One region of the Tardiphaga sp. 813_E8_N1_3 genome, then DNA from elsewhere that is predicted to be linked to it. Evidence: riboswitches for the same ligand, from Rfam matches in the RefSeq annotation. Region 1 holds a riboswitch; the other holds the start of a gene.

Region 1 (7,435 bases):
TTCGACCGTCAGGTTGTGGTACCGAATCCGGACGTCGTCGGTCGCGAGCAGATCCTCAAGGTCCATGTCCGCAAGGTGCCGCTGGCGCCGGATATCAACCTCAAGACCATCGCACGCGGCACTCCGGGTTTCTCCGGCGCTGATCTAATGAACCTCGTCAACGAAGCTGCCCTGACCGCCGCGCGCCGCAACAAGCGCATGGTGACGCAGAGCGAGTTCGAAGAGGCCAAGGACAAGGTGATGATGGGCGCCGAGCGCAAGTCGCTGGTGATGTCCGAGGAAGAGAAGATGCTGACGGCCTATCACGAAGGCGGTCACGCCATCGTCGGCCTTAACGTCGTCGCCACCGATCCGATCCACAAGGCAACGATCATTCCGCGCGGCCGTGCGCTCGGCATGGTCATGCAGTTGCCTGAGCGCGACAAGATGTCGATGTCGCTGGAGCAGATGACCTCGCGTCTCGCGATCATGATGGGCGGCCGCGTCGCTGAAGAGCTGATCTTCGGCCGCAACAAGGTCACTTCTGGTGCATCGTCGGACATCGAGCAGGCAACGCGGCTGGCTCGTATGATGGTCACCCGCTGGGGTCTCTCGGAAGAACTCGGCACGGTCGCTTATGGCGATAACAATGACGAAGTGTTCCTCGGCATGCAGATGGGTCGCCAGCAGAACGTCTCGGAATCGACCGCGCAAAAGATCGACTCCGAAGTGAAGCGTCTGGTCGCGGAAGGCTATGACGAGGCGACCAAGATCCTCACCGAGCGCCGCGAAGACCTGGAAACGCTGGCCAAGGGTCTGCTGGAATTCGAAACCCTGTCGGGCGACGAGATCGGCGATCTCCTGAACGGCAAGAAGCCGAACCGCGAGTCGGTGCTCGAGCCGTCGGGTCCGCGCACCTCCGCCGTGCCGCCCGCCGGCAAGCCCCGTCCGCGTCCGGATGGTGGACTGGAGCCGCAGCCGCAGGCGTAAAGTCGTCACACGTAAACATGCAAAACGCGGCCGAAAGGCCGCGTTTTTTTTGTTTCTGCCTCGGATCGTGGTGCACGGCACCGGACTACGCATCTACACCATTTAAGCTTTCCTCAAGCTTCCGCAGGCACCGTAGCGCCACATAGATCGTGCTTCGGGGACCGCATGACGACGACGAAGTTGAACCTGACAGAGCCGGGACGTGGGCCGATTCCGTCCGCGTTGTTGATCGTCTGTGTGACTCTCGCCGCCGTCCATATCCTGTTCTTTCCGATGTATTTCGGCCGCGGCTGGATCATCGAGGCGGATGGGCTGGGTCAGCCGACCGATTTCGTCAATGTCTGGTCCGCGGGCCGCTCGGTGCTCGATGGCCTGCCGGCTTTGGCTTATGACTGGGACATCCAGAAGAAGATCCAGGTCGCCGTGCTCGGCCAGACCTATCCCGGCAATTTCGGCTGGCATTATCCACCGCCGTTCCTGTTCATCGCAGGATTACTCGCCAAGCTGCCTTATCCGGTCGCTTTCATCGCATGGGTCGTCGCCAGCGCCGTGCCCTATCTGCTTGTAATGCGCGCGATCGTTGGTCGCCCCTTTGGCCTGCTGCTCGCCGCCGCTTTTCCTGTCGTGCTCGCCAATGTGCTCGTCGGGCAGAATGGCTTTCTCACTGCGTCACTGGTCGGCGGCATGTTGGTGCTGCTGCCGACGCGGCCGGTGCTGTCGGGCATCTGTCTCGGTCTGCTCAGCTACAAGCCGCAATATGGCCTCTTGTACCCATTGGCGCTGATCGCCGCCGCGCAGTGGCGCGCGTTCATTAGCGCAGGTGTCACCACGGTCGCGCTTGCCGGTGCCTCGTGGCTCGCTTTTGGCACCGAGAGCTGGCAGGCTTTCTTCCACTGGATTCCGATGTTCTCGCAGGCCTTTCTGGTCGAAGGCCGCGCGCCGTGGGGCAAGATGCAGAGCCTGTTCGCGCTGGTGCGCTTCTTCGATGGCAGCGAGAGATTGGCCTGGACGCTGCAATGGATGCTCATCGCGTCCCTCGCGGTATCGCTTGCCTGGCTGTGGCGCAGCCGCGTGCGCTACGAGTGGAAGGCGGCAGCCTTGGCGACGGCGACTCTGCTGGCGACGCCCTATCTGTTTCTCTACGACGTGATGGTTCTCGCGATCGCGTTCGGCTTCATCGTCCGCGTCGGCCTGTCGAAGGGCTTCCTCGGCTACGAATTGCCGATGCTCGGTCTCGCGACGGTGGCGCTCATTGCCTATCAATTTGCCGTTTCGCCCACTGGCTTGGCCGCGATGTTGCTCGTGGTCGTCTTGATCGGACTTCGCATCCGCGATTCACTCGGCGCCAACGGTGCCATGATCTCGACCGTCGCTGGATCAGGAGTTGTCCACGGTACCAACAGCCCGGCCTGATTTGTTGTCGTGACTCTGAATGCTCGCTTGACACCTCGCCGCGGATCACACCAAATGTAGACGTCACGGTCCGCCATGTCGCAAGATTTGGTGGCTAAGAGGGAAGTCGGTGAAGACGCTGTTTTTGCGTCACATTCCGGCGCTGCCCCCGCAACTGTAAGCAGTGAGTCTGTTTCGATTGAAGTCACTGATGCGTAAGCATCGGGAAGGCTGAAAACAGACATTGACCTGCGAGCCAGGAGACCTGCCGCGACACCAGAACGTCTATGGGCGGGGTGTCCCAGCGGTCGCTTGCAGGCAATGCCGGCGGATTTCCGCCGTGTATTTTGCAGCGTCCTTTCGGCCCCAGCCCCCATTGCTTGATGCATCACACGGGGTCTTGCCGATGCCTAATTCATCTTCCGTCTTATCCAATGGCCGCGATGCGGCTCATGCGCCGCTGATTCAACTGTCGCCGGAAACGCTCGCTGCGCCCGCGCGCGAACCCTCGATGCAGATCATCCGCCGCAACGGCACGGTGTCGCCGTTCGACGGCAGCAAGATTTCCGTCGCAATAACCAAGGCCTTTCTGGCAGTCGAGGGCCATACGGCGGCCGCATCGCGCCGCGTCCATGAGGCGGTGGAACAGTTGACCGGCGAAGTCGTGGCTGCGTTGACGCGCCGCGTCGGTGAAGGCCGCACCTTCCACATCGAGGACGTGCAGGATCAGGTCGAGCTGGCGCTGATGCGCAGCGAGCACCACAAGGTGGCCCGCGCCTATGTGCTGTATCGCGAGGAACGCGCCCGTACCCGCGCCGAGGAACTGGCCGCCAAGCCGGCGCTCGTCTCCACTGCCCCGGTGCTGCATGTCACGCTCGCGAATGGCACCCGCGCGCCGCTCGATTCGGCGCGTCTGGCGCTGATCGTCAACGAAGCCTGCGCCGGCTTCGACAGCGTCGATGCTGCGCCCGTGCTGGAGGAAACCCGCCGCAATCTCTATGACGGCATTACGCTGGATGAGCTGGCGCTGGCCGGCATCATGGCCGCGCGCACGCTGGTGGAGCAGGAGCCGAACTACACCTTCGTCAGCGCCCGCCTGCTGCTCGACAAGCTGCGCACGGAAGTCCTGTCCTTTGTCGGAGGCACGCCGACGCACGCGTCGCAGGCCGATATGACGACGCGTTACGCCGAATATTTCGGCGCCTATATCAAGACCGGCATTGCGGCCGAGCTGCTCGATCCTGAACTCGCGCGTTTCGATCTCAAGCGAATCGCCGCCGCGCTGAAGCCGGATGGGGACCTTCAGTTCCAGTTCCTGGGCTTGCAGACGCTCTATGACCGTTACTTCCTGCATGTGCAGGGCAATCGCATCGAATTGCCGCAGGCCTTCTTCATGCGCGTTGCCATGGGCCTCGCGCTGCGCGAAATCGACCGCGAAGCCCGCGCCATCGAATTCTACAATCTGCTGTCGTCGTTCGACTTCATGGCCTCGACGCCAACGCTGTTCAATGCGGGCACGCAGCGGCCGCAACTGTCGTCCTGCTTCCTCACCACGGTGGCCGACGATCTCGACGGCATCTTCAAGTCGGTAAAGGACAATGCACTGCTGGCGAAATATTCCGGTGGTCTCGGCAATGACTGGACGCGCGTGCGCGGTCTCGGCGCCCACATCAAGGGCACCAATGGCGAGAGCCAGGGCGTGGTCCCGTTCCTAAAGGTTGCCAATGACACGGCCATCGCCGTCAATCAGGGCGGCAAGCGCAAGGGCGCGGTGTGCGCCTATCTGGAAACCTGGCACATCGACATCGAAGAGTTCTTGGATCTTCGCAAGAACACCGGCGACGATCGCCGCCGCACCCATGACATGAACACCGCCAACTGGGTGCCGGATCTGTTCATGCAGCGCGTCGAAGCTGATGGCGAATGGACACTGTTCTCGCCCGACGAGACGCCGGAGCTGCACGACCTCTATGGCAAGCCCTTTGCCGAACGTTATGCGGCCTATGAGGAGAAGGCTGCGCGCGGCGAGATCCGCGTGTTCAAGAAGGTGCGTGCGACTGATCTCTGGCGCCGCATGCTGACCATGGTGTTCGAGACCGGCCATCCCTGGATCACCTTCAAGGATCCCTGCAACCTGCGTTCGCCGCAGCAGCATGCTGGCGTGATCCATTCGTCGAATCTCTGCACCGAGATCACGCTGAACACGTCGGACGACGAAGTCGCCGTCTGCAATCTCGGCTCGGTGAACCTGCTCAATCACATCGGCAAGGATGGTCTCGACCATGCGCAGCTCAAGCGCACCGTGACGACCGCGATGCGCATGCTCGACAATGTCATCGACATCAATTTCTACACCATCCCGGAAGCGCGCCGCTCGAACCTCAAGCATCGTCCGGTGGGTCTTGGCCTGATGGGCTTCCAGGATGCGCTGCAGGTCCAGGGCATCGCGATGGCGTCGGACGCGGCCGTGGCCTTTGCCGACACCAGCATGGAAGCGATTGCCTTCCATTCCATCTCGGCCTCGGTCGATCTCGCCGCCGAGCGCGGTCGCTATCCGTCCTTCGACGGATCGCTGTGGAGCCGCGGCATCCTGCCGATCGACTCCATAGAAATCCTCGCGGAGGCGCGGGGCGGCGTGCAGATGGATCGTTCGATCACGCTCGACTGGAGCGGCCTGCGTGCACGGGTGAAAGACACCGGCATGCGCAATTCCAACGTGATGGCGATCGCGCCGACGGCGACGATCTCCAACATCTGCGGCGTCGCGCAGTCGATCGAGCCGGCCTATCAGAACCTCTATGTCAAATCGAACATGTCAGGTGATTTCACGGTGGTGAACGCCTTCCTTGTGCGCGATCTGAAAAAGAGGGGCCTGTGGGACGAAGTCATGGTCTCCGACCTGAAATATTTCGACGGCAGTGTCGGGTCGATCGACCGCGTGCCCGATGACCTCAAGGCGCTCTATGCGACCTCGTTCGAGATCGATAGTGCATGGTTGATCGAGGCGGCCTCGCGCCGGCAGAAATGGATCGATCAGGCGCAGTCGCTCAATCTCTATATTGCCAACCCATCCGGCAAGAAGCTCGACCAGCTCTATCGCCTGGCCTGGACGCTGGGATTGAAGACGACCTACTACCTGCGCTCGCGCAGTGCCACGCATGTGGAGAAGTCGACGCTGAAGGGCACCGACGGCAAGCTCAATGCCGTGTCAGCAACGGTCGCAGCAGCGAAGACGGCGGGGGCGCCGATCCTCGTTCAGCCGTCTGCCGTCACCGCGCCAGAGCTGAACGTCGCAATGGCCTGCTCGATCGACAATCCCGAATGCGAGGCGTGCCAGTAAGGCACGCTTCACTCAGCGTCATTGCGAGGAGCCTCTTGGCGACGAAGCAATCCAGTCTTTCGTCTTGAGGCGTCTGGATTGCTTTGCTTCGCTCGCAATCACGGCACAAAACATTTCGCTCTCTCCGCGCTCGGCGCGACCGATTTCCAAGGATATCTTTTATGCTCGACTGGTCCGACACTTCATCCGCCTCCAAGGCGCCCGCCTTCATCCCGCTCCCGGAAACACCCATCGATCAAACCGGTCTCGGCACCATCGATCGCTCCGGCGGCCGCGTCTCGGTGGACGAGAAGCGCATGATCAATTGCCGTGCTGACGTCAACCAACTGCTGCCGCTGAAATACAAATGGGCGTGGGAGAAGTATCTCGCCGGCTGTAACAATCACTGGATGCCGACCGAAGTCTCGATGCAGGCCGATATCGCGCTGTGGAAGTCACGCGATGGCCTGACCGAGGACGAGCGCCGCGCGATCAAGCGTAATCTCGGCTTCTTCGCGGCATCGGAAAGTCTTGTCGCCAACAACATCGTGCTGGCGATCTATCGTCACCTCACCAATCCGGAATGCCGGCAATATCTGCTGCGACAGTCGTTCGAGGAAGCCGTGCACACCCACACATTCCAGTACATCGTCGAGAGTCTCGGCCTCGATGAGGGCGAGCTGTTCAACATGTATCGCGAGGTGCCGTCGATCACCGAGAAGGCGGCCTGGGCTCTCAAGCACACCCAGCATCTCGACGATCCCGACTTCAAGACCGGTACACCGGAGACCGATCAGGCCTTCATGCGCGATCTTGTCGCCTTCTATGTGATCTTCGAAGGCATGTGGTTCTATACCGGCTTTGCGCAGATCCTGTCGCTCGGCCGCCGCAACAAGATGGTCGGTATCGCCGAACAGTATCAGTACATCCTGCGCGATGAATCGATTCACCTGAACTTCGGTATCGATGTCATCAACCAGATCAAGATCGAGAATCCGCATCTCTGGACCAAGGCGTTCCAGGAGGAAATCCGCGACATGATCCGCACGGCCGCCGAGCTTGAAGCAGCCTATGGTCGAGATACCATGCCGCGTGGCTTCCTCGGACTGAATGCGGCGCTGTGCGAGACCTATATGCACTTCATCGCCAACCGTCGCTGCGCCCAGATCGGCCTCGCGCCGGTGTTCAACGAGACGGAAAATCCGTTCCCGTGGATGTCGGAAGCCATGGACCTGAAGAAGGAGAAGAACTTCTTCGAGACCCGGGTGATCGAATACCAAAATGGTGGCGCGCTGAACTGGGAGTAGTCTTTGGTCTCATATCCGCCGCTGCATGGCGCATATGAATCCGCATCGCTTGACCTGATCGCGTGATGCCCGCAGGCATGATCTCGCCTTTCGGCATCACGCGGATCAGTCGATGCACGCCACCCACATCCCTAAAGCACCAGCCTATTGGTCGACGGCTGCTATCGTGCCCGGCATCATCGCTATCGGGCCGATGCTGCCCGGCACGCTCGCTTTCGGCATGGCGTTCGGTGCGTTGTGTGCGCAGAAGAACCTCTCGCTCGTCGAAGTCGAAGTGATGATGGCGACGGTCTATGGCGGGCTATCGCAATTTGTTGCGGTGCAGTCATGGCCTGATGTTTTGACGCCGGGCGCGATCGCGACGCTGGCGCTGCTGACGCTCACGGTGAACATCCGCTTCTTCCTGATGAGTGCGACGCTGCGCCCGTGGTTCGGCACGCTGCCGGCC
Region 2 (7,435 bases), 3.1 Mb from region 1:
CAGGATGATGTGGCCCGGCGCCGGAAAGCTGGTGTGGTTCTCATAGGGCACGCCGAAATCGAGATCGCCAAGCGGCATCCAGACGCCCTCGCCGCTCCAGCGCACATGGATCGCCTGGCTGACGAACGGCATCGCCTTCTTGAAGGCGGCGACGGTCTTGGGGGCATCCTTCTCCTCGAACTTCGCATCGAAGGTGAAGTCGCCGACATGGACTTTGAGCTGGCTCATCCGTGGGATCTCGTAATTGGGGTGACTGAAAAAACGATCTATCCAGATTGCAGCAGGGGGCGAAAGAAGCAAGCCGCAGTTTTCGGCGGTCCAACACCGTCATTCCAGGGCCCTTGTCCTTGCTCGTCATTCCGGGGCGCAAAGGACCGCGAAGCGGGCCGGCGCGAACCCGGAATCCCGGAGTGTTTGGCTCTACGGAGACTCCGACGTTGAGATTCCGGGTTCAGTCTCGTCGCCTTCGGCGCCGGTCCCGCCCCGGAATGACAGTGGGCGAGGAAATGTCATCAAACATTTTTTCCTATTCTCCATTGACACCATCATCATCAGGTTTATATTCCCCTTCGTCCAGCCCCGATGAGAGGGGCGAGCGCGATCGTCACGTTCGCGGGGCTGGATGCGGTGGACGCCGGAGATGCGGCGTTACGCGGTTCATGGGTGACGTCTGTCTTCGGGCAGGACGGATCTGCGCCAGCACTGCCACTGGCAAGGAGAGGGCCAACCTTCGGATGGAAAGACCCTTGGACAGTGTGACGGACGACCAAAGTCAAAACGTGTCCGGCCTATTCGCTTGAGGCTCCCTTCCCATCGCCTTGGGACTTTAATTCGGTGATCGGATCGTTCGCTGAGGCAAAGTGCAAGCAACCGAAAAAACACCGCAGGCGGAACGCTGGGCACTTGCTCGGCGCCTCCGAAAGTCCTGATGCATAACACCATGCGGAAGACCGCATTCGCATCAGGCCCAAGGGTGCAACGGGCACCCGGCGTTCCGCACGCCCTCTTTCAGGAGGGCGGGAATGCGAAACACGACGGCGTCCCCGCGCCGCTAACAACAGGGGTGATAACGCATGTCTGAAGGACAGTGGCTGTTTGAAATTTGAATCCTACAATGATGCGCTGCCGCTATCGTTCATCGCTCAGCGTTGGCTTGAACGTCAGCGGTGCTTCCATCGCACGCTGCCTCGCGCGATCGACGGCCTGTGCAAAATCCTGCGCATCGAACCACGGCTCATCGCGCATCAACGCATCCAGATCCTCATTCCAGATCTGCGACACTTCGATATCGAACTTCATATTGTACTTCTGGCTGACAGCCTGAATTCCGTAGCCGGTAACGGCCCATTGTTTGCCGAGCCAAAACACATCCCGATGCAGCACCACGTCTACGCCCAATCTCGTCCGGTATCGTACAGAGACGAAAAGAACCCCAACCCGATGAGGGTGAGGCTCTACTGAACCGGTCTAGTCCATCAAATTTTAGCAACATCGTCCAGCGTTGAGAACAACGCCGATCTAGATGCGACCATTCTCGTTCGGCGGCTGTGGATGCTGCGCCTTCTGCGCCCGTTCCGCATCGGCCTTGTTGGCCTCGTGGCGTCCGATCACGCACCCAGCAACGACGCCGACCTTGCCATGTCCTGCATAGTGGCCAGCGATTCCGCCAATGATCGCGCCCTTGATACAGCCTTTCGCCTCGGCCGCAACCGATGAAAACGCGAGACCCGCAATCGCAGTGCACAGCAGCAATTTCTTCACGACGAATCTCCCACATGATTGACGTCATACAAGTCGCCACTCCGCATTTCGTTCCATGAGCGGAAATATCGCCGCTCACACTCGCATCCGATTCGTGCCATAGATGTCGCAAATCGTGCCCAGGGACAAAACGACCATGCCAGCACCCAAACCGCCTGCTTTCGAAACGCTGAGTCTGCATGCCGGACAGCATCCGGACGCGATCACCGGCGCGCGCGCCGTGCCGATCTATCAGACCACGTCCTATGTGTTTCAGGATTCGGACCACGCTGCTGCGCTATTCAATCTCGAACGCGCCGGCCACATCTATACGCGCATCTCCAATCCAACCACGGCGGTGCTGGAAGAGCGACTCGCCGCGCTCGAGAACGGCGTCGGCGCAGTGTGCACCGCGTCCGGCATGGCCGCGCTGCATCTCGCCATCGCCACATTGCTCAATTCCGGCGATCACATCGTGGCGTCGTCCTCGCTCTATGGCGGCACCATCAACCTGCTGGCGCACACGCTGCCGCGCTTCGGCATCACCACGAGTTTCGTCAAGCCGCGCGATCTCGACGCCTTCAAGACGGCGATCAAGCCGAACACCAAACTGGTGATCGGCGAAACCATCGGCAATCCCGGCCTCGAAGTGCTCGACATTCCCGCCGTCGCCGACATCGCCCATGCCGCGAAGATCCCGCTGCTGATCGACAATACTTTCGCGACGCCGTTCCTGTCGCGGCCGATCGAGCTCGGCGCCGACATCGTGATGAACTCCGCCACCAAATGGATCGGCGGCCACGGCATCGCCATCGGCGGCGTCATCGTCGATGGTGGCCGCTTCGACTGGCACGCCTCCGGAAAATTCCCGCAACTCACCGAGCCCTATGCCGGCTATCACGGCATTGTCTTCGACGAGCAGTTCGGCAATGCCGCCTTCATCATGCGCGCCCGCACCGAAGGCCTGCGCGATTTCGGCGCGTGTCTCTCGCCGACCAATGCCTTCCAGCTCCTGCAAGGCGTCGAGACGCTCGGCATCCGCATGGAGCGCCATATGGCCAATACACATGCGGTGCTGGCGGCGCTCACGGCCAACAAGGCGGTCGACTGGGTGCTGCATCCGTCGCTGGAGAATCATCCGGACTATGCGCTGGCGAAACGCCTGCTGCCGCGCGGCGCCGGCTCCATCGTCTCCTTCGGCATCAAGGGCGGCCGCAATGCCGGGCGCAAATTCATCGAGGCGCTGAAGCTAACCAGCCATCTTGCCAATGTCGGCGACGCCAAGACACTGGTCATTCATCCCGGAAGCACCACGCATCAGCAGATGGACGCCGAGCAACTCAAGGCCGCCGGCATCGGCGAGGAGCTGATCCGCCTCTCCGTCGGTATCGAAGCCGCCGACGACATCATCGATGACCTCGCGCAGGCGCTGCGCATCTCGCAGAAGGGCTGAGCGATGCAACTCACCGTCAACGGTCACGAGACCTATATCGCGAATGGTGGCCGCACATTCGATCCTTCCCTGCCAGTGGTCGTGATGATCCACGGCGCCGGCTTCGATCACTCGACCTGGGCGCTGCATACGCGCTGGTTCGCGCATCACGGCTTCGCGGTGCTCGCGCCGGATCTGCCCGGCCACGGACGCTCAAAGGGTGAAGCGCTCACGACCATCGCCGATCTCGCCGACTGGACCGCAGCATTGATCGAGGCAGCGGGCGCAAAGACCGCGCGGCTGATCGGCCATTCCATGGGCTCGCTGATCGCGCTGGAGGCCGCCGCACGGCATCCCGGTAAAGTCACGCGCCTCGACCTGATGGGCACGGCAGGAACGATGACCGTCGGCCCGGATCTGTTGAAGGATGCCGAAGCCAATCAGCATTCCGCCATCGACATGGTGTCGATCTGGGGGCTCGGCTTTCGCGCCGAACTCGGCGGCAGCCTCGCGCCGGGGCTGTGGATGCATAGCGGCGCGCAGCGCGTGCTCGAAGCCACAAAGCCGGGCGTGCTGTTCGCCGATCTCAACGCCTGCAATACATACCAGAATGCGCTGACCGCTGCGGCCCAGCTTGATATCCCTGTCACGCTCATCCTCGGCGAGCGGGACATGATGACTCCCGCCAAGGCCGGCAAGACCCTGGCCGCCGCATTGAAAAACGCCCGCACGGTGATTCTACCCGGCACCGGCCACATGATGATGGTCGAACGCCCCGACGACGTGCTCGCCGCGCTACAGATCGCGCAATAGAGTCTGGAACGGGTCGATGGCTGTTGCACCGCGCGGCGCGCTGTGCTTCCTGTCCGGTATTATCGGTGCCTCCGCAAGGAGGTGAAACGGGAATGCGGTGCGGGGAAATATCCCCTATGCCGCGGCTGCCCCCGCAACTGTAAGCGGCCATTCCGGGTCCACAAAGCCACTGAATTTGCATCGCAGATTCGGGAAGGCGGACCGGGAGACCACCGCGAGCCAGGAGACCGGCCGGTAACGAGTTTCACACTCGTTCGACGGTGGGTCGACGGAAGGGGTTAAATGACTATCCGGAATTTGGCCGCAGGCACTGCGGCCGTTGTTGTTCTGTCCTGCTCTCACAGTGCTGCGCATGCGCAGTCCAGTGCCGAGCAGCTCTCTGAAATCGTGGTGACGGCGGACAGAGCGCCCGAACAGCTCAATCGCACTGGCAGTTCGATCAGCGTCGTCTCAGGCGAGACCATTGCGACCAGCAATCCCGGCTCGCTGGTCGATGCGCTGCGCACCGTGCCTGGCCTCGATATCAGCGAAAACGGCGGCCCCGGTGGCACCGCGAATGTGCGCCTGCGCGGCGGCAATACCGGCCAGACCCTGGTGATGATCGACGGCATCCGCGTCAACGATCCCACGGCTGCATCAGGCGACTTCGAATTCGCGATGTTCACGCCCTCGGCCATCGAGCGCATCGAAGTCCTGAAAGGGCCGCAGAGTGCGCTCTACGGATCCGACGCGATGGGCGGCGTAGTCAACATCATTACCAAGAAGGGCTCCGGCCCTGCGCAGGTCAATGTGCGCACGGAAGCCGGCAGCTATGGCACCGTCGTCACACAGGGATCGCTGACCGGCTCCAACGGTCCGTGGTCTTACGCCTTCACCGGTGGCGGCCAGCACAGCAACGGCTTCTCGCGTTACGGCTATCGCATCCCTGCCCTCGAAGCGAAGTTTCCGAATCTCGAAAACGACAGTTTCGATCGCGTCGGTGGCTCGGCGCGCATCGGCTATGACGCCGGTGAAGGCATCCGGCTTGAGTCAGGCATCGTGCAGTCCTTCACACGCGCGGCATACGATGCGGCCAGCGGCACATATCCAGACACGGGATCGTCCACTGACCGCCTCCTGCAAACAGTCTACGGCCGCGTTGGCATTGACTCCTTTGGTGGTGTGTTGACGCACAACGTAACTGTGTCGAACACCCATACCGAGCGCTCGTTCACCGAGCTCAGCTATCCACTCAGTATGCGGCCGCCGCCGGGCGCGACCGCGAGGATCTTGGATTACTGGGGCAACAGTCTCGGCGCAGAATACCAAGCGACGCTGAAACTTGGCGCTTTCGGCTCGCTGATCTACGGTGCCAAGACCCAGAGCGAAACGGCACAGACTTTCACCACGGGCATTCTTCCGACACCGGCTGCAATGACCTCCACATTGTCGAAACGGCAGGACACAAATTCGGTGTTCGCGTTGTGGTCAGTCCCGATCGGAGAGCGGCTGAACATCACCCTCGGCGGGCGCGTAGATGACGTCGTCGATGTCGCTCGCTTCGAGACGTGGCGCGCGACTGCCGCCTACAACATCACAGAGACCGGGACCAAATTTCACGCCAGCGCTGGAACAGGCGCCAAGGCACCAACTCTGTTCCAGCTCTACTCACAGGCCAACGGCACCCCGTCGCTTTCCCCTGAAACGAACTTTGGCTACGATGCTGGTGTCGATCAGAGCCTGTTCAACGGTCGCGTGGTCCTTTCGGTCACAGGCTTCGCAACCGACTACAGCAATCTGATCAACTTTGTATCGTTTACACCTAGTGCATGCGCCGCTGGCCAGACGACCGGCTGCTATAACAATGTCGCGCGCGCCGAGACCAGCGGTCTCGAAGTGGGCGGCAATGTCGATGTCATCCCGGGCTTGGTAAAATTCAACGTGGCCTACACCTACCTGCACGCCCAAGACGTCGGCAATGATACCGTGCTGGCACGCCGGCCAAAGAACGCTGCCCGATTTGCGCTCACGATCACGCCGACCGACAGGTGGATGATCGAGCCGCGCGTGACGACGTTCTCCAAGCGCTTCAGCAGCGCCAATCAGGTCGGTCAGGTCGATGCCTATACGCGCGTCGATCTCTATACCGAGTACAAGATCGATGCGAACTGGAAGGTCTTCGCCCGCGGCGAGAACATCCTGAATGAGCATTACCAGGAAGTGCTGAACTTCGGCACCACGGGACCTGCAGCTTACGCAGGCTTTAACACCACATGGTAACCACAGCGCCAGCAGCACGCCGCCGGACGATCGCGACCATCGCGCTCGTCGGTCTCGTGACGCTGCTGGCACTGGGCTCGCTCGGCACAGGACCTGTCAAACTCTCGCCGCTGACGGTGCTCGATGCATTGTTCGGCGGCGGCAGCGACGTGCAGCAGATCATCGTGCGCGAAATCCGCCTGCCCCGCGCTATCCTGGCACTGGCGATCGGCGCGATCCTCGGCCTGTCGGGCGCCGCGCTGCAGGGCCTGCTGCGCAATCCCCTCGCCTCGCCTTCGCTGTTTGGCGCACCGCAATCGGCAGCCTTCGGTGCCGTGCTGATGATCTCGCTCGGCTGGGCCGATGTCCGCTCGTGGGCCCTGCCGGTTGCCGGCATCACCATGGCATTTCTCTCTGTCTTCGTGCTGCTCGGCATCGCCGGCCGCAATGCGGGCCTGCTGCTGCTGATCCTCGCGGGTCTCGCAATCTCCAGCCTGGCAGGCGCCGCAACGGCGCTGGTGATGAACCTGTCGCCCAATCCCTTCGCTGCGCTCGAAATTGCGTTCTGGCTGCTCGGCTCGCTGGAAGACCGCAGCTTCCGTCACGTCACGCTGGCACTGCCATTCATTGTCGCCGGCGCAATCATTCTGATGAGCCAGCGTTCGGCCTTCCGTGCATTGAGCCTTGGCGAAGAAACCGCACAGAGCCTCGGCGTCAATGTGAGCCGTCTGCGCCTGCTGGTGATCCTTGGCGTCGCGCTCGGCGTTGGCGGCGCTGTCGCAGTCACAGGCACGATCGGCTTCATCGGTCTCATCGCACCGCATCTGATGCGCCCGATCATCGGTCACGATCCCGCACGATTGCTGATCCCGAGTGCGCTCACCGGCTCGGCGCTGCTGCTCGCCGCCGATATCGCCGTGCGTATCATCCCGTCGACCACCGATATCAAGGTCGGCGTGCTGACCTCGATCATCGGCGTGCCGTTCTTCCTCTATCTCATCATGCGCGAGCGTCGCGCTCTGGGCGGAGGCGTCGCATGAGCGATCAGGCGCTGCTCACCGCAAGCAATCTGAACGTCACGCTCTCCGGACGCGAGGTGCTGCACGATGTCTCGCTCTCGCTACACCGACAGCACCTCGTCGCCCTGGTCGGCCCGAACGGCGCCGGCAAGACAACGCTGCTGCGCGCATTGGCGGGATTGCAGTCGTCCAC

The links. A riboswitch is a leader RNA that binds a small molecule or an ion and turns the genes downstream of it on or off. The one in region 1 is predicted to bind cobalamin.
Region 2: another riboswitch for cobalamin. It lies ahead of AB8A33_RS06615 (TonB-dependent receptor plug domain-containing protein); the one in region 1 lies ahead of AB8A33_RS21620 (ribonucleoside-diphosphate reductase subunit alpha).

The regions. Positions count from the first base shown of each region.
Region 1 is NZ_JBPWQE010000001.1:4,556,675-4,564,109, reverse strand. It holds gene ftsH (ATP-dependent zinc metalloprotease FtsH) at 1-969, shown strand, start outside; gene AB8A33_RS21625 (glycosyltransferase family 87 protein) at 1,135-2,382, shown strand; cobalamin riboswitch at 2,432-2,648, shown strand; gene AB8A33_RS21620 (ribonucleoside-diphosphate reductase subunit alpha) at 2,768-5,701, shown strand; gene AB8A33_RS21615 (ribonucleotide-diphosphate reductase subunit beta) at 5,863-6,987, shown strand; gene AB8A33_RS21610 (AzlC family ABC transporter permease) at 7,100-7,435, shown strand, end outside.
Region 2 is NZ_JBPWQE010000001.1:1,411,408-1,418,842, reverse strand. It holds gene AB8A33_RS06640 (DUF3830 family protein) at 1-228, opposite strand, end outside; gene AB8A33_RS06635 (hypothetical protein) at 1,129-1,398, opposite strand; gene AB8A33_RS06630 (hypothetical protein) at 1,519-1,761, opposite strand; gene AB8A33_RS06625 (O-acetylhomoserine aminocarboxypropyltransferase) at 1,898-3,193, shown strand; gene AB8A33_RS06620 (alpha/beta fold hydrolase) at 3,197-3,985, shown strand; cobalamin riboswitch at 4,032-4,235, shown strand; gene AB8A33_RS06615 (TonB-dependent receptor plug domain-containing protein) at 4,268-6,244, shown strand; gene AB8A33_RS06610 (FecCD family ABC transporter permease) at 6,238-7,263, shown strand; gene AB8A33_RS06605 (ABC transporter ATP-binding protein) at 7,260-7,435, shown strand, end outside.